DNA from 3 places in the Paenibacillus sp. EB106-05-06-XG162 genome. Region 3 is predicted to be linked to each of the others. Evidence: riboswitches for the same ligand, from Rfam matches in the RefSeq annotation. Region 3 holds a riboswitch; each other region holds the start of a gene.
What was found. A riboswitch is a leader RNA that binds a small molecule or an ion and turns the genes downstream of it on or off. The one in region 3 is predicted to bind cyclic di-AMP.

Region 1: it holds a riboswitch for cyclic di-AMP, as region 3 does, so the genes downstream of both, AC3WU2_RS18625 (C40 family peptidase) here and AC3WU2_RS28680 (resuscitation-promoting factor) in region 3, are expected to answer to the same signal.
Region 2: it holds a riboswitch for cyclic di-AMP, as region 3 does, so the genes downstream of both, AC3WU2_RS15425 (APC family permease) here and AC3WU2_RS28680 (resuscitation-promoting factor) in region 3, are expected to answer to the same signal.

The regions. Positions count from the first base shown of each region.
Region 1 covers NZ_JBYTDT010000009.1:135-9,973, forward strand. The annotation lists gene AC3WU2_RS18620 (AraC family transcriptional regulator) at 206-1,090, shown strand; cyclic di-AMP (ydaO/yuaA leader) riboswitch at 1,497-1,629, shown strand; gene AC3WU2_RS18625 (C40 family peptidase) at 1,634-2,101, shown strand; gene AC3WU2_RS18630 (hypothetical protein) at 2,378-2,902, shown strand; partial or broken gene AC3WU2_RS18635 (ABC transporter permease) at 3,370-3,672, shown strand; gene AC3WU2_RS18640 (hypothetical protein) at 3,940-4,434, shown strand; gene AC3WU2_RS18645 (S8 family serine peptidase) at 4,695-6,338, shown strand; gene AC3WU2_RS18650 (hypothetical protein) at 6,494-7,201, shown strand; gene AC3WU2_RS18655 (CD3324 family protein) at 7,213-7,911, shown strand; gene AC3WU2_RS18660 (alpha/beta hydrolase) at 8,105-8,887, shown strand; gene AC3WU2_RS18665 (hypothetical protein) at 8,898-9,050, opposite strand; gene AC3WU2_RS18670 (L,D-transpeptidase) at 9,248-9,748, opposite strand.
Region 2 covers NZ_JBYTDT010000006.1:147,146-156,984, reverse strand. The annotation lists gene AC3WU2_RS15440 (sensor histidine kinase) at 1-302, opposite strand, end outside; gene AC3WU2_RS15435 (response regulator) at 299-1,900, opposite strand; gene AC3WU2_RS15430 (ArsR/SmtB family transcription factor) at 2,147-2,494, opposite strand; gene AC3WU2_RS15425 (APC family permease) at 2,653-4,479, opposite strand; cyclic di-AMP (ydaO/yuaA leader) riboswitch at 4,668-4,826, opposite strand; gene AC3WU2_RS15420 (NAD(P)/FAD-dependent oxidoreductase) at 5,012-5,914, opposite strand; gene AC3WU2_RS15415 (RrF2 family transcriptional regulator) at 5,992-6,393, opposite strand; gene AC3WU2_RS15410 (chromate transporter) at 6,506-7,723, opposite strand; gene AC3WU2_RS15405 (SDR family oxidoreductase) at 7,860-8,702, opposite strand; gene AC3WU2_RS15400 (MarR family winged helix-turn-helix transcriptional regulator) at 8,790-9,200, opposite strand; gene AC3WU2_RS15395 (suppressor of fused domain protein) at 9,351-9,839, opposite strand, start outside.
Region 3 covers NZ_JBYTDT010000024.1:52,416-62,254, forward strand. The annotation lists gene yabG (sporulation peptidase YabG) at 1-887, opposite strand, end outside; gene rsmA (16S rRNA (adenine(1518)-N(6)/adenine(1519)-N(6))-dimethyltransferase RsmA) at 994-1,896, opposite strand; gene rnmV (ribonuclease M5) at 1,902-2,447, opposite strand; gene AC3WU2_RS28680 (resuscitation-promoting factor) at 2,592-3,716, opposite strand; cyclic di-AMP (ydaO/yuaA leader) riboswitch at 3,985-4,171, opposite strand; gene AC3WU2_RS28685 (TatD family hydrolase) at 4,353-5,120, opposite strand; gene AC3WU2_RS28690 (HD domain-containing protein) at 5,171-6,466, opposite strand; gene AC3WU2_RS28695 (AbrB/MazE/SpoVT family DNA-binding domain-containing protein) at 6,751-7,005, shown strand; gene rsmI (16S rRNA (cytidine(1402)-2'-O)-methyltransferase) at 7,391-8,275, opposite strand; gene AC3WU2_RS28705 (tRNA1(Val) (adenine(37)-N6)-methyltransferase) at 8,272-9,039, opposite strand; gene AC3WU2_RS28710 (initiation-control protein YabA) at 9,097-9,501, opposite strand; gene AC3WU2_RS28715 (PSP1 domain-containing protein) at 9,530-9,839, opposite strand, start outside.

The DNA.
Region 1 (9,839 bases), on a different contig from region 3:
CGTTTCTCCATAGAGGGAGTTTAGTAAATTAGATAGAAGGTAATATTTAGATTGCATCGAATTATTAAGTGTTTAAAAAATCGTGGAGGATAAGAATAGCTGAAGATGCACTTTTGCTTAATTATCACCCTCCAAAAATTGAACTGGAAAAGTCGGATGTCAAATATGGGACCCTGCTATTCTATAGCAGAATGGAGGCCATTGAATGAATATGCTGGAAAATTTGAACGGGGCATTAGAATACATTGAACAAAACCTTGAGAATGGAATAGATGAACATGAGGTGGCTAAACGCGCATATTGTTCTGTATATCATTTCAAGAGAATGTTTTCATATTTGGCGGGTATTCCTATCCAAGAATATATTCGTCGTAGACGCCTTACACTTGCAGCTTTTGATTTGCAAAATAGTAGGCTCAGGGTGATCGACATCGCAGTAAAATACGGATACAGTTCACCCGATGCGTTTACACGTGCATTTATAAGCTTACATGGAACAACCCCAACCGAAGCAAGAACTAACAACCGTTCACTAAAAGCATATCCTCCAATGACCTTTCGATTATCTATAGGAGGTAGTGAGCCAATGAAGTATAGGATTGAGTATAAGGATTCGTTTCAACTGGTTGGGATCACGAATCGTGTTACAGCAGTAGATGTTGGGGAGCATCCAGGTGTAGAACAGGTTTGGAAATCAACAGAGATTGAGACGTATGCCGAACTAAAATCTCTTAACAATCAAGAGCCTTACGGAATTCTACATGTGAGTTTTGGAGAAGGTGTACGTGAGAAGCGAGATTATGATTATTACTTGGCCGTGGCAACTACGAACCCTTGCCCCGAAACCTTCTCACAATTCATTGTGCCAGCTAAGACATGGGTAGTATTTGAAATGAAAGTTCCTTGGGAAAAAGAAAAATGGCATCGCATCTATGGGGAATGGTTTCCTTCCTCAGGATATGAGCAAGTTGAAGGACCTATGATACAGGTTGGTCCTGAAATCCAAATTGGCGTTGAAAAACAGGTGTTTACTGAAGAATTGGATGTCGAATTATGGATTCCCGTTACTAAGGTTCAGCATAATAGATAATTGTACAGACTGCCGATATTGAACGGCAGTCTTGCTGTGTTTTAAGAAAGGTTCATTGAAGTAACGGGCAGTTTAATGAAAAGATATTGAGTTAATTTAAAAGCTATTAAGCTAGCAGTACACTATACCGCAATAAGCATTTGGGAATAAGGTTAATTATTACATTTTTGTATCTTTTATTGGTGCATATCGGTATTCGTCTAGACAGGAAAGATAAAGAGGATAGACCCCACGAATAGGAGTTGATTTGCTTTTGAGAGGCTATTTTCTTGATGAAAGGCTCATAAATAGTGCATTGTATTATATGGTAGTGCAGAGAATATATAGATAAAAATTTAAAATATTGAATTTGTGAAAAGGTTGACATCGATTACTCGGTATATTAAAGTATAAATAGTTACAAAATATTAACCAATTGCCGAATTTCGTTTTTGAAAACGGGGGAACCATCCCGGGTGAATTATTCTTGTAAGCAAGAGAATATAGGGAACCTTTAACCGAACCCTCAGCTAACTCCGTAGGCATCGAAGGGAGAACAAGGTTCTGAAGAAACTCATCTTATCTTTATTAGGAGCTGCAGTCGTATTCACTGCCGCTGCACCAAGTACATTTGCAAGTGAGGTTAAGCTAGAAAGTGAAGTGAATCACGTACTAGGGACACCATATTTATGGGGTGGTACCACTGTTGCAGGGTTTGATTGTACCGGATTTATCTTGTATGTATTAAAAAAATTTGATGTGACTGACCTACCGCGCACATCCCAGTCACAGGCTAAAGTAGGGACACCGATAGCTAAAAAGAACCTACGAACGGGAGATTTAGTGTTTTTTAATACCTTAGGTACGGGTATCTCCCATGCAGGAATTTACATAGGTGACAATCAATTCGCTCACTCCTCTAGCAGTAAGGGAGTAAGAATAAGCAAGTTGACGGATACGTACTACCAAGATCGTTATGTTACAGCTCGGCGTGTAGTAGATGAAAAGAGTTATCATGAAATGGTGAATTAGTGTTTGCATGAAAAAGGATAAGCCTGATCTATACCCCATAGAGTAGACACCTAAAAAAGGTCTACTCTATGGGGTACTTTTCTATATACTTAAGGAAATAAAAATTCGGCAGTAGCGGCTTTGGATGAATTCGAGAGGGAATGGGGCAATAAATATGCCTATACCTCATAATACGATTGGGCAGGATAGTTTAAAACATTTTCAAATGAGATGATGTAACTAATACGGTAAAATCACGTCTATATATAGGTGATTTTATGTTAAAAGGAGCTTGGGATGCGTCGAAAAAAAACATTTATTATACCTGTTACGGGATTTTTAGCTTTACTGGTAGTGTTCATTTATTTAACTCCATTTGTAGGAAACCTAGTAGCAAATACAAGGTTTGAAGGATACGCTAGGAACGTTGGTATTAGAATAATTAAAAAATCCCCACCTCTTCCCAGTGTTGCTTCGGGGCAAACTCAAATTCCAGTTATCCAGAGTAGTTATTGTTGGGGCAATTTAGGATGTGCAGATTATGCAGGAGGAAATACAATGTTAAGAGGCATTACACCTACTGCTATAACTCCTGAAGGAGACATTACAGTTTCTTTTGCTTATAAACCAGCACCTAATGGGTTGAACATTCAGCAATTTGTCGATGATAAAACAATACCAATTCCTTTGAAAAATGGATCTTTTAATGCTCCAAAAGAACAAGGTACTTATTACTACGGGATTTCAGCGTTCTGGACAACCGATGATGGTGAATTTTCGAAAGGTGATACATCAGCAGTTTTTGTTATTGAAGTTAGATGATTGAACTTACGGGCAGATTTATTCAGTTCAGAAATAAACAATAAATGGTACAATCAACTGAATGTGGGTTATGATAATGTGAGGTGAGATGAGGTGAAAAGAGTATGTTTGTACTTGCTCATACTAGTGACGATGGCTGGATGTAACTCAACATCAAAATCAAACACAACGTCATATTTGATGATTATTAATAAGGACATAACAGGAAAGGAATACTGGATAACCGCTACTGACCCCTTCGCTAAATCAAAACAACAATTTAAAATAACAATTGATGATGAGAATACTTGGAATCTTATTGAAGAAAATCATGAGTATCTGGCGAGTTACGAATACACATCCTTAGAAAAAACGGTGAACCTGTTAAGTATAAAACATCCTTCGAAGCCAAAGTAAGGTTTTGTCGTGATATTTCGCTAACGGGACACGATAGTTGAATCATGATATAGAGGCAGCTGGTCAAACGATTAACATGTGTCGCAGCCATTGCCGGACTGTCCGCAAAAACGGTCGATACCGCGAGCGCCTTTGCCTACCCGATTATCTTCCTGCCATTTATCAGCTCGGCGTTTGTGCCAACCGAGTCGATGCCGACCGTCGTTCGCGTCTTTGCCGAAAACCAACCGGTGACCTCGATCGTGGAAGCCATCCGCGCATTGCTGTCAGGGCAGCCGGTGGGTAACGATATATGGATCGCGATCGCGTGGTGTGTTGGAATTATGCTCCTGGCTTATATCTTTGCAATGAGAGCGTATAAAAAGCGAGTATAAAAAAAGACATTCTAGCTCTTGCTTGCGGGGGAACATTAATTCAATAGTATTTTGGAGGCAGCCGGCATTTTGTGTTGGATGCCTTTCTTAGTTAATGGGCAGATTACGTTAACTAAAAAATAAAACCGGTACAATCGTTCTATGTCCTTACAACCAATGGGGGACATCCATTTCCATTTGCCATTTACTCGGATGTTAACGCAACTATATTTTCAATTATCCGTCTGTAACCATGATCATACCGACGAATTGTGGGGTGTCAGATAAATGAAAAAAGTGTTACCGATTGTTTTGTTTATATGTATGATCGTTAGTGTTAGTGTACTCAGCCCTAATAAGGTTTTCGCATGTAGTTGCGGCGAACCTAGCGTCCAAGAAAGATACGAGCAATCTAGCGTCGTGTTCACTGGAACTTTAGTCAGTAAAGATAAAGAAGGCGGAAATATTTTTAGTGTAGATAAGGTATGGAAGGGAAGCCTTGAAGATGGTTATGTGCACAGTGGCTTCTATGGGATGTGTGGGACTGAATTTGATGTCGGAAAAAAATATTTAATTTTTACATATAATCATAAAGGCAAAGAATTAACCAGTCTTTGCAGTGGCAATAAACTGATTACTGAGGCAAGCAAAGATATTAAAGCGCTAAACCAATTAACCAATCCCGAATGGGGAAATATATATTTTCTGATATTTTCATTTTTATTCGTAGCAGCAATCTTAATAATAATATGGAGGGTTAAATTGAGGTTCAAAAATAATTAAGAATTTACAAGGGCAAGATGGAGGTCAGTTTTTTCACATTTGATGTTTCTCCCAAAACGGAATTAATAGATGAGATGTTAATAAGTTTATTCACTGAACTAAGAAAGCGATATAAGCTTGGGATCGTTACAAATGGGATATACGATCCTAAATAGAAACAAGGAGCAGGATGCCACGGCAGCTGCTCCTTATTGTATTATGCTATTGGGCAGATATGTTGATAAGCGAAGGATATGGTATCTTGAGAAGGGAATGATTGTATGGCGTGGGCATCAATTAGAACGTTTCTGAATATCCCGGAAAATCTTACTGGAAAGAATGTTAATATTGCGGTTATAGATAGTAGGTTTGCACATCATCCAGATATATCGTCAAATCAGCAACGTGATACATACATTGTAAAAATTTCAGACCCTCTTGCACAGCCTGTTTTAATGTTATCAAATGAAGGACCTTGGAATAAAGGATTGCACGGACTTTCGAGCTCTGCCGCCGCAGCCGGATCCGGGCAACTTTCCAATGGTCATTATTCGGGTGCAGCACCAGCTGCTAACCTCTACTTGCTGGAGACAGGTCCATTCTATACTCCTGATGAAGTTGAAGAAAAGGTTGGCATGGCTCTGGAATGGCTAAGAAAAAATTGGCGTACATATAAAATCCGTGGTGTTGTATTGACAGTCACAGCAACACGAGATACAGGATTACTACCTTGGCAAGCAGACCCTGTTCGTATTTTATGCGAGGAATTAGTTGACGATGGGCTATTGGTTGTTTCATCATCCGGAAATACGAAAGAGTTAACCTGTAATGGTCCGTCAGCATCTCCCTCTGTACTGTCTGTTGGTGGTGTCATTGTTCCAATTGATGCAGATTTTCATCATGCACAAGCTTATCATGGGTGCAGAGGAAATACTTTTGAGAATAAATGGGTACCAGAGATCCTTGCTCCTGCGGAAAACGTTGTTTTGCCAACGCCTTTTCAGTCAGAAGAAGAACGGCTGAATCATTTCACAGCTCCTTATGATGGCTTACCTGCTGATTATGCGAGAACGGAAGGAACATCTTTCTCAGGCCCGATTATCCTGGGTGCCGCTGCATGTATCTGGGAGGCTAAGCCGTCATGGTCCGCGTTTCAAGTAAAACTAGCCCTCCTTAGGTGCAGCAGTTTTTCTCCACATGTATGGAACGAGCTGCAGTCCGGGCTAGTAGATGTTTCTGCCACAGTGAACTTTTCGTTCGAAAATGAACGACTGCCTGCTACCACTCCATATTTACTATGGAAGAGCTGGAAAAGAAGAGAGGATACAGAACGTTTATCCGCAGTAATGAGTCAGGATGATGAGGAAGCTCTTACAGCGCTATTATCTTATTTTTCCGAGACTCTTCCGTTGGAAATGTCTCATCATGCTCACACATTATTACAACACGCTTCATATAAAATTCGTGCTGCGTCAATTATTCTTTTGTCTTACAACCCTGAGTTTGTAACAAATGATGACTTACGACAATTATTTAAAGATAACAACAGATATGTGCGAATGGGAGCTCTACATGCATTCAGCAGGTGTCCGGACTTGTGGGAAGAATTGATAGAGGATCTTGCTTGTCTTTTTTCTGATATTGATTTAGATATCCAATATTTTTCAATGAATCTTGCAGCGAGAGTGAAAAATCCTTTCTTTGTAAAACCTCTCATTTCAGGGTTAAAGAATGATGCGTTAAATCAAAGAGTCTCTATCTTTGGTCAACGATGCAATACGCTTGAACAGATTACCGGTATGAATTTCGACTCGGAGCCTGAGTGGCGTGAAGGTCAGTGCTGGTATTCGGAAAGAAGTACCGAGACAAGACTCGGTATTGCTCAAAAGTGGTTAGAGTGGCAAAAAGGCAATTTAATAAGCTAACTGTTTTTTTGCTTCAAGCCCCTGTGCCGTCATATATGTAAAGTTAAGTAAAGGTATTCATTGCCTATAACCCAGCAATTTCCCAATGTTATGATATTTTCATATCAGATGCGCAGCTGATGTTATTACAATGTGAAGATGGAAGGGACGATCAAATGATGGGTAAAGATAATATCATTAAAGCGATGCTCTCTGAAAAGGTAAGTATGACACCTAATGGATTTGTTGCAGATCATTTAAGCCCACAACAGTTTGCAGATAGCTACGAATTGTTTTTTGACAAGATTCTTGAGATCAGTTCATCAGATATAGCGGGAGTTGAAGGCTATGGTGAATTTAATGATGATTGTAAAACAGAATATGGGACCTGCAGGGAATTTTTGATCGATACATTTGCAGATGATCATGAGGGGTATTGGTTTAATTGGAGGGAAATGTTCGAAACAACGGTTTTAGAACGTGATTTCTTTGAGAAATACTTTAAGGAAATGGAGGGTAGAACTCGTTATTGTGAAGGAAATCGATATTTAGTTTATAATAATACGTTTTTCGAGAATATGATTACGGATGGGAAGACGATTGTCGGTTTCCCTGATTGGAGCAGATCCGGCATTTGCGATTTCCTATTGGATTTTGCCATTATGGACTTAAATAAGCCTTACTTGAAGATACCAGAACTGTTAGCTGAGTATTGTAAGAAAAGGGATATCGTCATACCGGATTTTAAAGAAAGATACTTATGTATGGCTTATTATAAAGGGATCGATACCTTGCGTTGGCATGCATCAATTGATGACACGGAATCCTGCATGTCCATCATGAAATCCATCAGCGAATTGAAAGATCGACTTTACGTCTTATAGATGGTGATGATATGAAATATGAAAATGCTGGCGATGTGATACCAGAGGAGCTATTGAAAGAAATCCAGAAATACGCGGCAGGCAAACTTCTTTATATTCCTACTGGTGAAGAAAAAAAGGCTTGGGGTGAGACGTCCGGTTACCGAGATCAACTCCAGAAACGCAACCTCATGATTCGCAATAAGTATGCTCATGGCGTTACGGTTTCGGAACTTGCAGACGAATACTTTTTATCCTTGGATTCCGTAAAAAAAATCATCTATTCGAAGAAGAGCAATAGACATTTATCATATGCTCCGACTTTGGAGTCAGCTGTACAGTATGCGAATGACGGGATGTTGGAAGAATGGATTCAATGCTATCTGCTGCTTACCCGAAAAGTTATTCCCATTCTACAAGATTTCGTGAAGGAAGATCATCTATATATTGGCGTCGTAAAGTTTCCACTGCGTCTCATTCAGCGTGATGAAATAGAGATCGAGGAAAACCATGAAGCTGAAGATGATGACCATGCAGCCGCTCCGCCACCGCTTCTCGTTCAGTACGAAGAAGGCAAATTTCATTGCATCGTTCAGAAGAAGTTATTAAACGTATTAAAACAACGCAAAGTAAATGCTTATCCGACCATAATCGTTATGAAAGGTAATGACGATTATAGAAGGTTTATGAAATACTACGGAACCATATTCTTTTTTGTTGATAAAGTATGATTTTGATAATAGAGATAGTAATTCCACTATAAAGTCACGAAGGCAGCCGGTCAGCACGATCGGTTGCTTTTGTTGAACGAACGGGCAGTTATCTTCAACAACTTTGAGTACTTGTAGGTTCCTATCCTACTGGATGTAAATTGGAATATTATAGTATAATTATTGAAGCATTTAGCAAAAGGGGGAGTTGGTTGTGCGAGTTGTCAAATTTGATTATCCTGTGAATGAAATACCCTATAAAGAAATAGGGGAACGTAATTTAAAATTCTATATATTAGAGCCTGACTCCCGCAAAAAGGACAGAACAGCTATTTTATTCTTCGTTGGTGGTAGTTTTGGAAAGGGGCCACGAACGCCAGCAGATTTTCAACATCAAGCAAAGTATTTCTCTTCAAAGGGTATAGTTTCAGTCTGTGTTGACTATAGGACAGGTCATGATGAAGGTTTTTCTCCAGTTCAAGCAATTTGTGACGTTAAATCCGCTGTTCGGTGGTTGAGGGGGAATTCCGATGACTTGGGAGTAGACCCCAATAAAATCGTTGTGTGTGGTTCATCTGCGGGTGGATACATTGCTGTGTCCTCAATTATGTTTGAGGATGTAAACGATGACAGTGATAATCAAAGTACAAACTATATTCCAAATGCGTTAGTCGTTTTCGGTGCTGGAATGGATGGTGTTGATATCATGAGGAGACGTTACCCGGAACTGCTTGAAAGGGCAATGGACCTGTCACCTCTTCACAATATTAAAAAGTGCTTACCTACAACCTTATGGCTATGCGGAACAGCCGATGAACTATATGAGCAAAATAAAAACTTCGTTAATCTCATGAAAAATGAAGGTAATGACATAACGTTTGTTACATATGAAGGCATGGAGCATGGTATCCCCAACTATGGAAGCCACCCAAATAAGTCATATTATGATACCACTCTTAAAATTGATGATTTTTTGAAAACGATAGGATTTGTTTAATCCATGTTACTTAACTTACAGGACACGAGAGATAAGGGGCTTGCTTGGAGGCAGCTCCTTCTTGCTTTGTTGAAGTTAACGTAATAATAATCTCTGGACCGAAGATATTGTTGCTACTTTCATCCTCCATCTTCCTTTTGTGTCTTGATGCTATGATCCTCATTCTTACATGCCTCCTGGAAATGAAAAATGACCCCTCGAAAGGGGTCTTGTTACAGATGAGAGATTCGGTTAGACCATTTTCAACCATCTCGAAATCAAGGTAGGATTCAAGTGGGTGAAGAGCAAAAAGTGAAGGATGGCATAAAAAATGATGACCCCCGTCGATTTCAGAGGTCATCTCTTTACTTATGCAGTGTATTATTTCTGAATGAGAACCAGCGTATTGACTTTGATCTTATCGTACAGCCAACGGATATCTTTGTTATGCATCCGGATACAGCCTGCGGATACGTATTTGCCAATGGAGGATTCATTGTTGTTGCCATGGATGCCATACGCATACGACGTGTGCCCGTTTTTCTTCACTTCCAAGCCTAGCCAGCGGTCTCCGAGGGGATTCTTCGGATCACCGCCTTTGATTTTATCTTTGTAGTAAGGCCTGTTTTTGATTTTCTCTTGAATTGGGAAGAGTCCTTCAGGCGTGTACGATGACTTCTTGCCTGTTGCTACAGAGAAGGATTTGATGGCTTTCCCCTTTTCGAAGTACGTCAACTTGTTCGTCGACTTATCAATGACTATGAATTGGGTGTATTCCGCATACTTGCTGTTCAGCTTGGCGGCTTCCGCATGACTAGACGCAGGAAAAAAGATGATCCACAGCAAGGTAAAAAGAATACCGGTAACGAACAACTTCTTCAACCAAGTTCACCTCTCCGAATGGTGTTATGCACCATTCATTCTATGAGGTCAACGGTCAATTATTGTATGTCCCCGAAAATTATAACGAATG
Region 2 (9,839 bases), on a different contig from region 3:
ATCAAATCTTCACGCGTCTTCATGATTGAGTTCAATTGTTCTTCGAGTATAGGGTTCGAAAAGGAAGAACTGCGATCGATCGTCTCTTCTACAACTTCAAAAATGCTCGTCAAGTTCTTGACGTACATCTCCAGATTGTATTTCACCTGTTCGACGACCTGTCCCATATTTAATTCTGCAGTGTCTTCTGCCGTATTCGAAAATTTGTTATATAACATGAAGCTGACAATCAAGACGGTAACGACCGTAATGAGTATGAAGAAAAATGCAATTATGAATTGTATACGATTGAAATACTTCATGCTCGGGCACCATTCCGATAATCTTTCGGCGACATGCCGAACTTCTTGCGGAAGCAGAAGCTGAAATAATTCGGGTCACTATATCCAACATACTCCGCAATTTCAAACGCTTTCATATCTGTCGTGCGGAGCATCTCCTTCGCGGCTTCCATACGCAGATCCAGCAAATAATTCACGAACGTGGTTTTGACTTCTTTCTTGAAGATACTACTGAAATACCCCGCGCTAATATGGAGATGCTGGCAAATTCGCTGAATTGACATGTCGCTCTCAGCAAAATGAAGCTTGATATACGCCTTTGCTTCATCAACGAGTTTTTTGTAGCTGGTCTGGCGGTCAACAGCGATATGATCCATTAATTGCAGGCATATATCCGTGATCCATTGCCTCGCTTCCAGTACATTATTGCACTTGTAGATTTCAGCAATTGGCAATTGTGCGCTGCCGAACAGAGTCACGAGTTCAACCTCCATATCCTTAGCAACCCGGATGATGGCCATCAAGATTTCAATACAATAGATTTGAAAATCTTGAATCGAAAATGTTGCCTCTTCTACAATATCAAATAAAAGCTGAATCATTTCCTGCGCTTCCTCTGCCATCCCTACTTTGATGCACCGTACGAGCGCCTGTTCTTTCATCTCATCGAATAAAAGCGGGTTACGACGCTTCGTCTCAACGTCTTGGATCCAGATTACACGATCATTTCCAAGAAGCAATCGATAATTGAGCGCTTGTAAGGCATCAGGATATGATGCGTGTAATGCTGTCAATCTGCCCTGAATCGAACCTACGCCAATCGTCACCGTTAATTTCAAGTATTTATATACGTTCAATCGAATTTCTTCTAGCATCTCCATCGTGACTTGACTGAGGAAATCATCTTGAACATTGTTCAGCATGGTCAAGACAATGACATGATTGTGATGGATGAACACATATCCGAGATGATGATTCCGTACAATCTCGTCTGCAATATTTAGCATCGCGAATTGCAAGAGATAAGCATCCCTCTGCTCCAAGCGATGGTTATCGATTTGAATGACTGATATCATATAACAGCTTCCCATAAGCTGAAGATCGTACTGAGTGCACTTCTCACTAATTTCGTGCTCAGAACATGGGCGCGTGATCAAGGAGGATAGGAACACACTCTGCAGCACAGGCAAACTCTTCTGATACTTCTCTCGCAATGCATTTAGATTCTGCATGTCGAATAATTCTTTATCCATCTGCTGCTTTACTTTCGTAAGCGCTTCCATCAAGTCGGAAGCGGAGAACGGCTTAAGCACATATTCATCAATATGAAGCTTAATAGCTTTTTGCGCATATTCGAATTCATCATACCCGGTCAGAATAATGATTTTGATCGATGGATACGTCTTACGAACCCATTCTGCCAGCTGGAGACCATTCATAAATGGCATATGGATATCCGTCACCACAATATCAGGCATGACCTTCTCAATTTGCTCCATCGCTTCTTTTCCGTTCTCCGCCCGCTCTACCACTTGGAAGCCGTACGATTCCCAGTCGATCTCTTGCAGCAATCCTTCTCTAACGTCTTCTTCATCATCCACGAGTATCAAATTGTACATGTTGCGGCTCCTCTTCCTGAATTCGAAAAAAAACATGAACCTAAGAGTAACCTCTGTAAGTTCATGCCTTGAACACTACTATATAAAAATAGGGGAAAATACGCCTTTCGGCAATACCTTTTGCAAAACTTCCGAAATTATTTCCATCATATAACGTTCTGGCTTCGCAATCTAGCGAAATACATCGCTCCTGAACATGGTTTGTGCTATGAATCGTTGTGATCTCACTCATTCGCATAATCCTCTTTACGTTGATGATGTATCATCGGATTGAGGCTTCTTGTTGTTCTGCAGCACTTGCAAATACGCATCTAGCCGGTCATATCGGTCCTCCCACAAACGTCTATAAGATATGAGCCAATCATCCATTTCTTGAAAAGGTTCTTGGCGCAGTTTATATATCCTACGGTTGGCGTCTGCAATCACATCAACGATCCCGGCATCTAGAAGTACGCGTAAATGCTTGGAGGCTTGAGGCTGCCGGATACCTAACCGTTCACTGATCTCTCCAACAGTAAGAGGACTGGATTGCAGCAATTCGACTATTTGAAACCGGTTCGGCTCGGCAAGGGCACTGAATATGCTTGCTTTCATCGATGAACCCGCTTCCTTCCTAAATAAAACTCATGATTTGATGTACTAATAATATATCACGATCGGAATATTCCTGTAAAGGAATATAATGGGATCGTCATTCATCTTTAAATCAAAAAAACTGCCTCAACGAATTGAGACAGTTGACAACCGACGAATTATTTCTTCAAATGATACGGTACAGTCGTGATTATCACATTTCGACGGAACAGCAAGTGTGCACGAATCATCAAGCTCGACTGGTTATGCAAGATATTATGCCAGCCTTTCTTCGGAATAAACTGTGGGATAATGACCGTCACCTGATAGTTGGATTCGCCGGCTTTACGCTGAACGGTATCAATAAATTTCGTTAATGGATTAATGATATTTCGATACGGTGAATGCAAGGTCACAAGTCTCACGTCAGGCTGCCATTTGTTCCACTTTTCCTCGAAAATCAATTCATCTTCTCGTTCGAAAGGAACGTGTACCGCAATGATCTGGTGAGGTGACAATGACTTCGCGTAATTCAGCGAGTTCTCAACCGCATGTGTAATCCCTGCGACTGGAAGAATAATGACATTTCCCTCAATCGGTGGGGCAGGCTCACAATCTGTAATGCGAAGCTGCTCGCCCACCGCATCGTAGTGCTTCCGAATTTGATGAAATATAGCAATAATTATCGGCAAGAAGATTAATACGGACCACACCTGTGTAAATTTGGTGACGAAGAACACGAGTGTGACGATCAAGCTAATCGTAGCGCCGGTCGTGTTAATAATAAACTTGGTAACCCAGCCTTTCGGCTTCTCACGGATCCACTTCAGCAACATCCCGGTCTGAGACAGTGTAAATGGAATAAATACTCCGACGGCATAGAGTGGAATGAGATGTTCCGTCTTCCCTTTGAATGCAACAATTAAGATAATGGACATGACCGCTAAGAAAATAATACCGTTCGAATATCCCAATCGGTCTCCACGCATGGTGAACATTCTTGGGATGAATTTATCTTTGGCTAGATTAACCGCTAGCAATGGGAAGGCAGAATACCCTGTATTCGCCGCAAGGATCAAGATTAATGCCGTCGTTCCTTGGATGAAGAAATACATAAAGTTCCTTCCGAAGGTCTGCTCAGCGATCTGTGATACAACCGTAACCTCTGCTTTAGGAGAAATTCCATAATAGTACGCTAAGAAGATGATCCCTGAAAATAAGAGCGCGAGTAATGATCCCATTGCAATTAACGTCTTCGCTGCGTTATTCGGTGCAGGATCCTTGAAGTTCGGTATCGCGTTCGAGATCGCCTCCACGCCTGTTAAAGCTGAACTTCCTGATGCAAATGCTTTTAAGAGCAGGAACAAACTGATTCCTGCGACCGGTGTCCCGATTGGGGCATGCAGATCAGGGGATACTTGACCTGTCAGGATATTATAAATGCCCACGCCCGATAAAATGAATAAAGCAAGTACGAACAAATACACTGGATAAGCCAAGATAGAAGCTGACTCCGTTACGCCCCTTAAATTTAAGATCGTAATAAACACAACAAATAGAATGGCAATCCCTACGTTATGTTCATGCAGACTTGGAAATGCGGACGTAATGGCATCTGTACCAGCAGATACACTTACGGCAACCGTAAGAATATAGTCAACTAATAGAGAACCGCCCGCGACCAACCCAGGGTACATGCCAAGGTTTTCCTTGGATACGACATAAGCCCCACCACCGTGCGGATATGCAAAAATAATTTGACGATAGGATAAAATTAGAGCGGTTAATAGAATTAAGACATCTATTCCAATGGGGATCGAATACCAAAATGCAGCTGAGCTAATGGTGATCAGAACAATTAAAATCTGCTCTGGACCGTATGCGACAGAGGATAAAGCATCTGAAGACAGAATAGCTAATGCTTTCGTTTTATTGATTTTTTGTTCGCCCAATTCCGTTGATTTGAGTGGTCTTCCAATTAATACTCGTTTTAAAATGGATAACATCGTAAGTATTGCTCCCCTTTTGGTTAATACAACTTGTAATCTGAATATGTGGCTATAATGCCTTGTATCGCAATGTTTTATCCATGTCAAAGACCAACCTCCAAGCCGTCATTTACGCATTTTGACAATAAAAAACCACAGAGGTGTGAACCTCTGTGGTCATATTGACACGATCACAGTATTCATATCCTCTCTCTCGATCAACGCTTACGAGGTTAGCTGTCGGATTCGGATGGCGAGAGTCACCCTACTGCATAACTGCAGATTCACCCCATGTGATGATACATTTATATCCATCACGTTGGTTCCCCCGTTTTCCCTAACGGAAAACTCAGCGAATATAAGAATTTATTGTAATGATTTATCTTGTAATGTTCATTTCCAACATTGAATATTACGCCATATTGATATCCTTGTAAAACGCGAAAAAGATGGCTGCAAATAAAAAAATGGGCGATTTTAATACCAAGAAAACGTTTACTTGTATCTTGCTCTTTCATTATCTATTTCACACGCCGTAATTCTTTATTTTTTATAAAAAATCCTCATCTGTCAGGTCAGCCTTGACAGTCATGGCAACTTTGCTCCCTGCAGCTGCAGCATAGATAACTTGAGAAGGTCTTACATAAGCCGCGTCTCCTGCTGCGTATAGACCTGCAACAGAGCTCCTACCTGCTGGATCGGTCACAATACCCCCGTATGCTGTCGTCTCATAGCCAAGCTGTTCACCAAACACAGCTTTAGGTACGAAGGTAGGGGTAATAAATCCTCCGCTCCGCTTGATCCAAGTGCCATCAGTAAAATGAACTTCTTCCAACATTCGATTCTTACCTGTAAAAGCTTTGATTGGTTTATTCATGATGCGAATTCCTTTGGATGAGAGGATATCTTGTTGCTCCTTCGTTAAGATTTCAAGTCCATTCGTACAGACAACTAAATCCTGACTCCAGTTATACAGAATTTTAGCCGTATGAAATATTCCAGCTTCTTCTGACACAATGACCAGTGGCTGATCCCGAAGCTCCCATCCGTCACAATAAGGGCAATTAAATAAACTTGTTCCATAAAAGTCGTGCAGACCTTCAATGTCAGGGAAGACTTCCCTCAACCCTGTAGCCAAAATAACCTTTCTTGCTTGGATGATTTCATCCGACTGGGTACTGATTTCGAACCCCTGCTCTGTCTTGGATATATGGGTTACGTCAACTTGCCAATGCCGTACGGATGGATAACGGAGTACCTCTTCGTAGGCAATACGCCTGAACTCGGCAGGTGTGACGTTATCTCTCGTAATAAACCCATGAGATGCATGTGTAACGCGATTCCTTGGCTGATTATTATCTATTACCGCTACACTCCGCCTAGCTCTTCCCAGTACTAACGCTGCATTTAACCCTGCTGGACCTCCGCCAACAATAGCACAATCGTACATCATAAGAATCATCCCTCCGAAATTTAAAAGATATCAAAGACATATTATATCTACAATTGAAGCCAAAAAATAACGATGCCTTACTTAGACAACGTTATTTCTTGGGCAAGATCGAAGATTTTTTTGCTGCGAAGCTGCTGCTCCATCGCTTCTTCGGCAGATATCATCACGCTTTGAATCGCACATTCCGTATCATCATGAAGGCCGCAATGGAACAAAGATGCCGTACCTTCAATCGCATGAATGACGTCCAAGAACGAGATTTCTTCTTTCTTTGCTTTCAGTCGATAGCCTCCGCTAGCCCCTGAAGCCGATTCAATTAACCCGGCCTTTACCAGCTTCGTCAAGATTTTCGACAGATAGGTAGAAGATACGCCCTGCCTTTCAGCAAGCTGTTGTACGCCGACGGGTTTATTCGGTGCGAATGCAACCAAGATAAGCATCGTATGAAGGGCATAGTTTGTCGCTTTAGAGAACTTCATCTTCTCACCTCAATCAATTATAGACTTTATTTATCTACAATAACCTTGATGCAAAGATTAGTCAAGGATTGTTCCTAACACCTGGAGCCAGGCCGCCGGTACGATCAGCATGTCACATGAGCAGAAGTGAAATTACTGTACCACCGATCGCTCCAGTCATCACGACGCTCCAAGGAGGTAGCTTCCAGAAGACGAGCATCAAGAACAAGATGGAAGTAATAGCAAAATCAACAGGCGTAAGAATTGCCGATATCCAGAGCGGATTATATAACGCTGCCAGTAAAATGCCGACAACGGCTGCGTTAATGCCAATTAATGCGCCTTGAAGCTTGGGGCTTCTCCGAATGGAACTCCAGAATGGTAATGTCCCAACGATTAATAGGAATGCAGGGAGAAAAATGGCCACCGTCGCGATGATCGCTCCCTTCACCCCACTCGTCATCACGCCCAAATAACTAGCGAAGGTAAACAACGGACCTGGCACAGCTTGTGCAGCCCCATATCCGGCTAAGAAATCAGCTTTGGTCACCCAGCCTGTCGGCACGACTTCGCGTTCGAGCATAGGAAGTACGACATGCCCGCCTCCAAATACAAGCGATCCTGAGCGATAGAAGCTATCGAATAAGGACAACCCGGTTCCATTTACGATTGGCCGAAGGATAGGCAATATCACTAATAGAACTACAAACACCGTCAAGCAAACGACAGCTGTTTTACCACGAATCGGAATGAAAAGGCTTGTGCCAGACGGTAGTTCTGATTTCCGATAGAACAACATCCCGATAAGGCCCGCCACGAGAATGATAAGAACCTGACTCCATGCTGTTGGCCATATGAGTGTAATCGTCATTGCGATAATTGCCAATGTCGCGCGGCTGCGGTCTGGCGTTAGCTTCTGACCCATACTCAGGAGGGCCTGCGCGACAATAGCGACGGCGACGAGCTTAAGACCGTGAATCCATCCGGCGTCACCTATATCATAGCCTTGCACGAAGAAGGCAAACAGAATCAACACAAGGACCGATGGTAGTGTAAAACCAATCCAGGCTATGATCCCCCCGAGCAGGCCTGCCCGAATCAACCCGATGCCCATACCAACCTGACTGCTGGCTGGTCCAGGTAACAACTGGCAAAGCGCGACCAGATCCGCATAGCTGCGTTCATCCATCCATTTACGACGACGAATGTATTCATCATGAAAATAACCTAGATGCGCAATTGGGCCACCGAATGAAGTGAGTCCGAGCTTCATGGATACCAGCAACACTTCGACCAATCTCTGTAATTTGAGTCCTGGTTCGTGCTTCTTTGGATTCTTTTCTTTTTCCACTTGCGATGATACCTCCCTTACTTTTGTAACATTAGCTGAGAAGATACCATTATAACGATTGATTGTTTGGGGATTGTTAAATAGCGAAAATAACTGAATAATCCGCATGACAGAGAGATAGTCTCAATATACGGGTCTACTCCATCCCAAGCTGAATTCTACGCGTTTGAGCAATCCCCTTAAGCCCTGTCGGATCCTCTAGAACTTTATGATTAACAAACCGTTCCGCTGCTTCCGATGTCCGGATTCGGAGCGGTTTTGTTTCCATTTGAGTAAGTTCCAGCATGAGATCGGCTATCGACTCCGGCGACTGTGATACGGCATTGCGTTTTGTGAACATATCGATATACGTCTCGACAATCGGCTTATATTCATCATCGAGCACACCGCCCGTCGCAGCAACTTGGTCCAGCGCAGTTTTCACAAATTGGGTCTCAATCGCGCCAGGTTCAATCAGCGTAACATCAATGTTGAACAGAGGTTTATAGTACGTCGCTAGACTTTCCAATAAGCCTTCAACGGCAAATTTGCTTGCACAATATATCTCGTTCAGCGGTTGACCCACTAAGCCACCAACGCTTGAAGTCGCGATGATATGTCCTGATTCGGCTTTGATTAGCAATGGAAGCGCAGCGCGAATCGTGTGCATAACGCCATATACATTCGTATCGAAGACGCTTTGAATTTGCTCGAACGAAGCTTGACCGAGCGTACGAATAAACCCATAACCCGCGTTACAGAACAACAGATCAATTCGACCCTGCTCTTCTGCTATAACATGCATGGCACGTTCTATCAAATCAGGATTGACCACATCGATTTCCAGAAAATGAAGGTTTTCTTCCGTGGCGAACTGGGCTAGATCACGCTCTAAGTTCCGAGTTCCTGCATATACAGACCATCCGTTCCTTGCGAAAGTAAGAGCTGTTGCTAAGCCTACACCTGATGAAGCACCCGTAATACAAATAATTTTATTCATAAAAACACCTCTTTGTTCAAAATGTATATTGTATAGTAACTAAACAGTATATGAATTGAACAAAAATGTCAAGGTCGTTTTCTTTGCTTAGATCGGTAACTTGTCTAACAGCAGGCGAAGTGATCTCAACTCTTCTGCCGTGTAGTTCACAAGTAAACGCTCAATCTTATTGTTATATTCATTCAAAATCGAGTCACTAAGACGTGTACCTTTGTCAGTCACTTGGATGAGAAGGCTTCTGCGGCTTACGGGATGAGGTTTGCGTTGTACGAGATCATCCTGCTCTAGCTTATCGAGCAATTGTGTTACGGCCCCGCGTGTCAGACCAAATTCGTTAGCGATATCGACAGCAATCGAATCCGGATTTTTACGTAAAAATTGTATCGTATACATCATAATGGGCGTGACTTCATATTGAGGCAGTACCTGCGTAAAATAATTAGACAATTCGTTCTTAATTTCTCTGAACTTTGCTGTCACGAGTTGTAATTCTTCCATTCTGATCCCCCTTGGATTTGTTAAGGTTCTATACAGTATAGCAAAAGAAACAATCATTTTGTATAAAGGAAAGAGGTATCACTCTCACCTTGTATGGTGATTTGATACCTCTCTTGATTATCTATCGATTTATTCTCAAGATATTTTCCGTTAACCGATGATTTCAACGACATTGCCATCGTTGTCCTTGATCTCGGTTTTGTCGATTTGAACGACCGTTCCTTCCAAAGAAGGAAAATCGAACTTACTCTCCTGCGGCTGCAGTCGCTTACGAAGCTCTGTCACGGTCTTGCCATCAAGGATGATTCGAACTTCACCGTCTTCAACTACGCAAGATGGATGGTCACCCGGTTCAAATATTACTCGAACATCTGAACCGACAAGCGTGAGATTTTTCCCCTTCAGAATACGCCCGTGAAGTAACGTTCCAATGATTCCAGCTTGCTTGGCACCTAATTTAAGAATGTCCGGCGTTTTTTTCAACCAGCCTTTCTTCCCTGCCTCCCAGCCCAGCTGACCGACGAATAGATAACCGGTGTTAGATCCCTCTTCTTCCATCCCTTGTTGAACGGTTTCGGCAATTGATTCAACTTGGAGTAGCGAATCTCGCGATAAGTCTGTTATGTATTGAGGCATATA
Region 3 (9,839 bases):
ATCGACGGAACGATGTCCAAATTGGTTAAGTCTCGAAGTTTCGGAAGACCGATTCGATAACTTCCCCGCGTCTCAATACCTCCCATACCATCGGTTCCCGTAATCGTCTGGGAGAGAACTTCCACAATATTTATCGTCTCCCGGATCGGTGTAAAAGATGCCTTCGCTGCAACATACACCGGATCAAGCGCATGGATGAGAATACGTCCCGGTGAGCTTGCGAAGTTCGCACCTGCTTGGAGCAGTGCTTCGAAATGCGACTGACATGCCCCTGCAACGATATTCAGCACATCGAAATTCCGTTCATATTGCCGTGCCGTTTTGATGGCATTCACGAAATTCTGAGAGTTCTTATAACTGGACAAGCTGTACAAATCACGATTCTTCAAATGCCTATAGACGCCGTCATGTCCGGTAATGACAACGATATCCGGATTTACGCGGGGAAGCAGTCGGTAGAGGACGTCAGCCATGTTTGCTTCTGTCACGTAATGTCCTTCGGCTGGGACCCGCAGTTGATTATACAAATCCAGACTCTTCCTCAAATAATTCGGATCCCCGTCCAAGTGGAGCACTTTGCCGGGTACTTCAAAGTACGGTTGGTGGTTCATCATTTTCTGATTCAAATCTGCCTGGTTCCGCTCGGTCTGCACGCGTCTATGCTGTTCCAGAAGCCGAGTCGATTCCTTCGCACGAATAAACGCCTGTTCTTCTTTATAGTGTAGAGGTTTCCCCTCGGTTACAGGCATCAAATCATTCGTGGGAGCATCCGCCAATAGACGAAAGTCAATCCCCTTGATAATCACTAAATCTTTCATAAATGCCTCGATGCGAAATGTGACGTCTCCGCCATACGATTTTCGAACGACAAGATCTCCTTGCTTCATGGCCCAAATCACCTCTTCTGTCTATCGTATGGAGGTGCCCATGGATTGGTGTCTATCTTCTGTTCGAATCCACATCGATTTCATGCAATCAACCGGATTTTAGCGGTTATACCCGTCCTGCTGCCAACAATACGTCGCTAAGACGCGCAAATTCAGCGATACTTAGCGTTTCGCCTCGGCGCTGGGGTTCGATACCCGCTTCCTGTAACGCGGCCTCCAGCGCCTCACGGCCGCCTTCATTGAAGAATCTCGCCTTTAAGTTATTCGCAATCGTCTTCCGTCGCTGCGCGAACGAGGCTTGTACTACTTGGAAGAAATGGGCTTCGTCTGCGACCTGAACTGGCGGTGTATCCCGCACCTTCAGCTTAATCACAGCAGACTCCACGTTCGGCTGTGGAATGAACACCGTATGCGGTACCGTACATACCAGCTCTGGCTCGCAATAATATTGGACTGCAACACTTAGACTGCCGTAGTCTTTCCCACCTGGGCGAGCAGCCATCCGGTCCGCCACTTCCTTCTGGATCATCACCACAATATTTTGCAGCGGTAGACGTTCTTCGAGTAGCTTCATAAGAATGGGCGTCGTAACATAGTAAGGAAGATTCGCCACGACACTGACTTTGTTTACCTTAGAGAACCGCTCCTCGAAAATTTCCTTCAAATCCACTTTCAGTACGTCTCCATGAATGACGCCTACATTCGGATAAGGTGCAAGCACCTCTTCCAGAATCGGAATCAACCGTGTATCGATCTCTACTGCTGTCACTTCCGCTGCCGTCTGCGCAAGACGTTCTGTCAGCGCTCCGATCCCAGGTCCAATCTCAAGAGCCCCCATGGTCTCATCAAGTTCTGCAGCATCTACAATTTTGTTCAATATATTCATATCAATCAGAAAATTCTGACCTAGACTTTTCTTAAATGAAAATCCATGTTTTCCAATAATATCTTTCGTCCGCTTCGGCGTCGCAATATCGATGCGTGCCCCAGCTGAATTGATTTCTTTCATTATTTCTACAGCCCTTCATTTTCAATTTGCTCTAACGCGGCCAAGAACTCTTCTCGGCTAATCTGGAACATGCCGCAGCGTTTATAGAACTGCTTTCCGTTGCACATGCCAATCCCAAGTATATCTCCCATCGCCCTTCTACGACTCGCTGCATTCGGATGGGTAATTAGTCCTGCATCCATCAGATCACTCCAATCGATGAGCTGTTCATTCTTCTCATATTCCGTTCGCAGATGATCCAGTGCATACCGGATCGCTTCAGGCGATGCATTCTCTACACCGATGTCCCCTTTGTAGGTGGCATCCGCTTCCTTCAAGAAAGCGTGCTTGCAGCCCGGGATACGATTCGATATAATCTTGCGAATACGTTCCCCGGCATGATCCGGATCCGTCAGAATGATCACGCCTCGACGCTCCTGAGCCAGCGCAATACGCTTTAATATCGCATTGTTAATGGCAGACCCCCCAGTCTCGATCGTATCGGCCTCTACAGCCCGCCGAATGGCCGTGGTATCGTCTTTCCCTTCGACCACGATGACTTCCTTAATCATGTACAATCCGCTTCCTTTCTTTTCTTCCGCAAAATACAAAAAGAAGAGGTTTCCCTCTTCTTATCATGGCATATTGTTATGGATAATACTATATGATTAATACACGATTGGCAAATGAAGCATGGCCTAGAATTACGACCCTCATTAGCTCGCCGACGGTTTGACCGGTCCAATCACATAGACGGTATGCCCCTTCTTACGGCCGAATTTATTCGCTGTTTTTAGGGATTGAATATACACGTCGATCTTATTGCCCTTAATAGCGCCACCTGTATCTTCCGCTCGTCTTAATCCGACTCCTTCGATGTATACCCACCAGCCAATCGGAATGACGTCCTTATCTACAGCGATTGTGCGCCCTTCGGTTACGGTCGCGCCTGAAGCCGTCCGCGTTCCAATGCCATCTTCTTCCGAAGAATAGGCGGTTAACGTTACATTTTTCAGCACTTTTGCATATTTCACTTCTTTACCAAGGCTATGAATTTTCGCAACCCCTGGTCCGCCAGCAGACAAAGTTCGGACTTTAGCCTCAGGTTTCTTTGTACCATAAGCAACGATCTTGTGTGTTGCCTTGGATTTATAGGCCTTATCAACCATTTTGATCGAAACCAACTTACCATCTTCGAAGACCTTCTCAATCTTCTGAACAACAAGTCCAGACTTTCCGTCTTGGATTAGCTTCTGTTTGCCTTGCAGGAGCGTTGCATCGGGCTTTTTGACGAATTCAAAAGGAATCGATACTTCGCGGTTTACCAACTTCGTACTGACGCGTGTAATCTTAATCTCCAGTTTGTTCGAAATCGGTGTATTCAGCGCAGGTGTAATTTTATCGTCTTCAGATAATGTTATATTCGCAGCTGCGAGTACTTCTTTGACTGTTTTTTCGGTCGTAAACAAGTTTTTTGTCTGACCATCTGCTGTGACAAGAACGGGAACCGCACGCGTAATTTCAACGCTGTCACCATCCTTGAGCTCCGATTGGAGCGGCATCGACAGCTTGTCGTATGCGCCGACTTGTATAGCTTGTTCATCCAGTAGGTGCTGTAATACTGTGTTAGTCGTTTCGACCTGGATATGTTGTCCGTCTACGACCAGAGAAATATCCTTCTTGGCGTAAACATTCAGCACCACCATTAACATGAAAGTCATCGCGAGTGACAGTAGAGCCACGAGTGATATCAAACGCACGTTTTCATGCATCCATCGCAATGCGAAAGACATGCTGGATGATCGTGTACCATGGGATTCCTTAGTTTGGAAAACGCCCACGTCTTCAGACCTCCTTCATAGTCCCGCCGTCAGGTGTTACGCATGATCATAAATTGACGAAGACTATATACTGTATTTTTGCACAACGGCCGCATCAACCTGCATGTGACAGCTGTACACCATCCTCTGTTAGGTACGTCCCCCCACCTCCTGTTCTGTAACAGTATGACGTCCTACTCAACTTTATTCAAAAGAAAAGAAGCCTAGCGTAAAGAGGGTCTCTTTCGTGGCTTCCTGTTGGAAACAATAGTTGATGGCCGCACGAGGGTACCTCTCCCTGCACGCTTACGAGGTTAGCTGTCGGATTCGGACGTGAGAGTCGCCCTAAGATTGCTATCCCGCTCATGGCGAGAAGCCCTCTATTCACCCCATTAAGAAATCAATTACGAACCCTCCTGAGAAGGTCCATATCGGTTCCCCCGCTCTCCAATTTGGAGACTCAGCGATACAAAATGGATGGAACAATATTCAAACTCTGATTTGAATCATACTCTGAATGCTCCATGCTTGTAAAGAAGGCATCAAACTCATTTTTAGATATTAATGGTTAAAATTTTGTAATATTCTTCGATTTTTGAGATGAAAACTACCTATTTCACCCGTTTATTAAGTTTTTCATGCGTTTTTCACCGTTTTTCATCCTAACCGGAAACAGGCTTGGGCATTTTTCATCGTAATTTTAGCAACTTCTTCCAAATTTAGCCCTTTTATTTCCGCTGCCGCCTCCGCAACAAGACGTACATAACCTGTCTCATTTCGCTTCCCGCGATAGGGGTGCGGCGTCAAATATGGCGAGTCCGTTTCGATCAAAAATCGGTCATTCGGAACGTTCGCGAGGACCTCTTTGGGAACCCTTGCATTCTTGAATGTAAGGGGGCCGCCAAATGAAATATAGAATCCCAAATCTAGGCATTGCTTGGCAATTTCCCAGCTGCCGGAGAAGCAGTGCATTACGCCTCCACATTCCTCAGCATGCTCTTCGCGCAAAATGCGAACGACATCCTCGTGCGCATCCCGATTATGAATAACGATCGGCATATTAAGACGCTTTGCTAACCGAATTTGTTCACGGAATACGCGATGCTGCACATCCTTTGGTGAGGTATCCCAGTAGTAGTCCAGTCCGATCTCACCAATCGCAACAACCTTCTCATGTGCACATAACTTTTCAATCCACTCGAGGTCACCAGGCTGCATCGTAATCGCGTCTTGCGGGTGCCAGCCTACAGCAGCATAGATAAAATCATAGCTTTCCGCCAATTTCATGGTCGTCGGGATCGTCTCACGGTTAAACCCGATATTGACCATCTGCGTAACGCCTTGTTCCAGCGCTCTTGCAATGACTTCCTCCCGATCTTCGTCGAATTGTTCAGCGTCTAAATGCGTATGTGTGTCGAATAACATCAGTCCATAATCCCCTTCTAATGTCTTAATTTGATATCTTTTGTCCTTGATTATGTCGTTGGCACATCGAATAATTTAGAAATTTCCCGATCAAGCAGGTGGGCAACGGCGCGTAGTTTATTTTCAGGAAAATACAAACGAAATTTGCCTTTGCGAATGCCGCTGATTGAACGCACAATTTCGGATACTTCGGAAATTTCCCGAAGCTGTTCATGATGATCCAAGAGCACTATCTGCTTGCCCATCGGATGTTCTCCTGAGCGATAAATCGAATAGGATAAGTCCGTTGGCGAGTCAATTTCCAGATCGTAGGCTGGATTTAACCCGGCATGTACGAATTGCTCATATATCTTATCTTTTTGCTGATCATCCAAGTGATCTAACGTGACATATTTATATAATTTACGTTCCATGAACCGATCGCACAGATCCGCAAGGATCTCATCTTGCTCCTGCGTCCACTGCATAAATACCGTCTGAATCAAAGCCTCATCGAGGCGTATATATTGTTCCATTGAAATTTTTCCTTCAAATAAAGAAGGTAATGGCTCGAGCATGAATTGGAACGAATATCCGTTGTCATACAATTCTTGTGCCCGTTTGAAAATTTGTCGCAGGATAATTTCAGAGCTGCGTGTCACAGGATGGAAATAAACCTGCCAGTACATCTGGTATCTCGACATCAAATAATCCTCAATCGCATGCATACCGCTCTCCTTCACAACAATGCGACCTCGATAAGGTCTTAACACCCGAAGTATGCGATCCATGTCGAATGTCCCGTAATTCACACCGGTAAAATACGCGTCTCGAAGCAAATAGTCCATACGGTCCGCATCGAGTGCACTGGATACAAGGTGAACAACAATAGGTTTATCGTACGTCTTCTGAATAACAGATGCAACCTGCTCCGGGAAATCATCCGATATTCGTCGTAGAACCTCATGGATTTCCGAGTTCTCTCGAATGATTCGACAAGTCCAATCTTCATGATGCATCTGAAACGCCTCTTCAATCGAATGCGAGAACGGTCCATGGCCAAGATCATGTAGCAGCGCTGCACACAGCGCAAGCAGCCGCTCTTCCTGCGGCCAATCTGAATACCCGCTTCGTTCGAATTGCGAAATAATTCTGCGCGTAATCTCATACACGCCCAAGGAGTGCGAGAATCGGCTATGCTCCGCCCCATGAAAGGTTAAATAAGACGTTCCTAACTGCCGTATCCGGCGTAATCGCTGAAATTCTTTGGCATTGATCAAGTCCCAAATGGTCTGATCCTGCACATGAATATATTTATGTACTGGGTCTTTGAATACCTTTTCTTCTTGTAATTGTAAACTATACATATCTCATACCCTCCCTATCGAACTAGAATAAAGTCGTACAACTATAGATTTTGTCGAATCGTGTCAGTTTTATTTTTCCAATTCATTTTCGTAGACTTTCAGACCCAAAAACCCGTCTTCCCTTGATTTATCTACTATTAGTAGCAGCCCATATATTGCTAGGTCTAGCATCGATTTTATAGGTTGACTATTTTGGGAATGCTTGGTACTATTATATTCATGAAAAACATAGAACTATGTCGACATTTGTCGATTCTTTAATTGGTGAGAGGAGCAATAACAAAATGATGAAAAGTACGGGCATTGTAAGAAAAGTTGATGAATTGGGCCGCGTCGTTATTCCGATTGAACTACGCCGCACATTAGGCATTGGAGAAAAAGACGCGCTTGAGATTTATGTTGATGGTGAGCGTATTATGCTTAAGAAATACGAGCCTGCTTGTATCTTCTGTGGTAATGCCGAGAACGTTACATACTTTAAGGGAAAAATAATTTGTCACGAATGCTTATCAGATATCCCAACACCTGTGACAAAATAAAAAAATTAGTATATAATAGATTTACCAAACTTATTAATTCTAACCTTTTTATATCTCCTTGGTACCTTCGGTGGCCTAACCTGCCCAGAAGGTATATTTTTTTTCTCCAAGTGGTAGTTCAAAATCGGCTTATGATCATGATGTGATTCGGGAGGTTGTTTCGACGTCGAATCTTGCTTTCAACTTCGAACTGCATATGCTTACGATGTATGTTTCCTTTGGAAACATTTCAGATGCTCATTTAGGTTTTGCCTAAACTCCGCTTCTCCTTCTTAAGTTTTAAGCAACCTAAGCATACGCTTTCGAAGTAGTTTTCTTCGAAAACTTTTAGGTGCTGATAAGCCGATTTTGAACCTTTATTGAAATTCAAAGCCTAACCCTCCATTTATAAGAGAGAGTTATAAATGTCCCTTCTCGATACATTGCGATCTGCGGCGGCTTGTTTCATGGCTTCTTTGCGATTACCCCCGTTACGCTCCTCATAATGCGCAACATGCGCCTCAATAGACAGGGACTCCCACCATACCGTCTGATCGGCAGATGCCGAGCCATCGGAAGACTCAAGAACGAGACAGTATTCCCCTTGCGGTGGATGTTCTTCAAGCCATGTGAGACATTCTTCAATGGTCCCGCGTGCGAACTCTTCATACCTCTTCGTCAGCTCTCTGGCCATCACAATTCGGCGGTTCCCGAGTACCCGGTGCATATGCTCTAATGTCTTCGACACACGATGGGGTGATTCATAGAACAATAATGTCCCTTCAGACATGCGAAGAGATTCCAAGACCTGTTCAACCGACTTCTTATCCCGAGGTAAGAACCCGACAAAGGTAAACCGTTCTGTAGGCAGTCCCGATACGATTAAAGCCGATAGCGCTGCATTGGCACCTGGTATCGGTACGACCGAGATATCGTTCTCAATCGCCAACGCTACAAGATCCGTCCCAGGATCTGAAATCGCGGGTAGACCGGCATCGCTGACCAAGGCAATATTTTTTCCTTCTATTAAATAACGTACCAGCTCTGGACCACTAGCATGTTTATTATGCTCATGATAACTGTACAATGTCTTGGACGGAATCTCAAAGTGTGTGAGTAGCTTGCGGCTCTGACGGGTGTCTTCTGCGGCAATCACATCGACCTCTTGCAGCGTGCGTACAGCACGATACGTCATATCTTCCAAGTTACCTATTGGCGTTGCCACCAAATATAATGTACCTGCTTGCGGTTCAGATCCTCTCTGAAAGCTTTTCTGTAAATTCCAAGTCATCTGTCTCTCCCCACTTTAGGCCCATAATAGATTTGCAATAACTCTTCGCAATATTCATTGTTCTCATTATAGACAATGAGTGGTGGTAATAACCGAAGGTCTGGTTTACCATCACGAATCGCTTCGATGAGCACCATATTCGCTTCCTGGTCGATTCGTGAATGTACAAAACGTATCCGCTTCGGTTCAAGCTTATGCTCCCGCATCATACTCACAATTTCGCCAAGTCTAGAGGGCCTGTGAACCATCGAGACCTTCCCACCCGTCCGAATCAGCCGCTTGCATGCGACAATGACATCTTCTAACGTACAACCAAGCTCATGCCTTGCCATCGCTTGATGGCTATTGAGCTTATGCTCCCCCGTTAGCATCTTCATATAAGGCGGATTAACGGTAATGGCATCGTAGATTTCATATCCGACTTCTTGATAATACGTCTTCAAATCCCCTTGAACGATGTGAATTCGCTCCTGCAGCCCATTAAGCTCAACACTGCGACATGCCATATCATGCAGACGGGATTGAATTTCTACCCCATCAATCTTCGCTTCTGTCCGCGTCGAGAGAAGAAGTGGGACCACACCATTACCCGTACACAAGTCAAGTATTCGCCCACGTTTCGGAACAGCAGCGAACCTTGCCAATAAGACCGCATCCATCGAGAAGCTGAACACTTCATCACTCTGAATAATTCGAAGCTCATGCGTTAATAAATCATCCACCCGCTCCGATGGCTGTAATTTCAGTTCTTCCATGACATTCATACGTTCCTTTCCTCGGATCAATTAAAAAAAACCGTAGGCAGAGTCTACCTACGGTCGTTATTTATTCAAAAATGACAGACAGAACAGGCAATCGCCTTCGGTCCGCAAATGTCCGTAATATACGTTACAAATATGGAAACCTTCGTGATACAAACGCGCCAAATTATCATGGCCTTCACCGACAATCGCACTAGCTGCGTTCGCCATCGCTTCCGGATGAATTACCGGAACTTTCGACGACTTGGTAACAGCTTGATTCACAGCCTCGACTGCTACGTGTTGTTCTTGTGGCATGGACTCACGCCGAAGCACGCGCCTCAGCTGCTGATTCTCCATACTTAACCGTTTGTTCTCTTCTAATAACTGCTTAACCACAAGCTTCAGTTCACCCAATTGCTCATGCAGGTTCCCTGCTTGTGATTCAATATTATGAATTTGTGTGAAAATCTCTTTTTTCTCCAAGTTCCCACCCCAGAGCAATCAATTGTACTTATTTTACCACAACATCATCAAAAGGAAGCTCTTTCACTTTACCCAAATCAAATATTTGAACGTGAACTGTACGCTCACCAGCATTGATACCTACGACTTTTCCTTCACCGTATGAAGTAATAACGATTTTACCGGTGCTTGGAAGTTCTTCCTTCACACTTTCATAGTTATCATGCTCAAATTTCAAGCAACACATGAGGCGTCCGCATAAACCGGATATTTTCGTTGGATTTAAGGATAAGTTCTGGTCTTTAGCCATCTTGATCGAGACCGGCTCGAAATCTCCAAGCCAGGAAGAACAACATAGA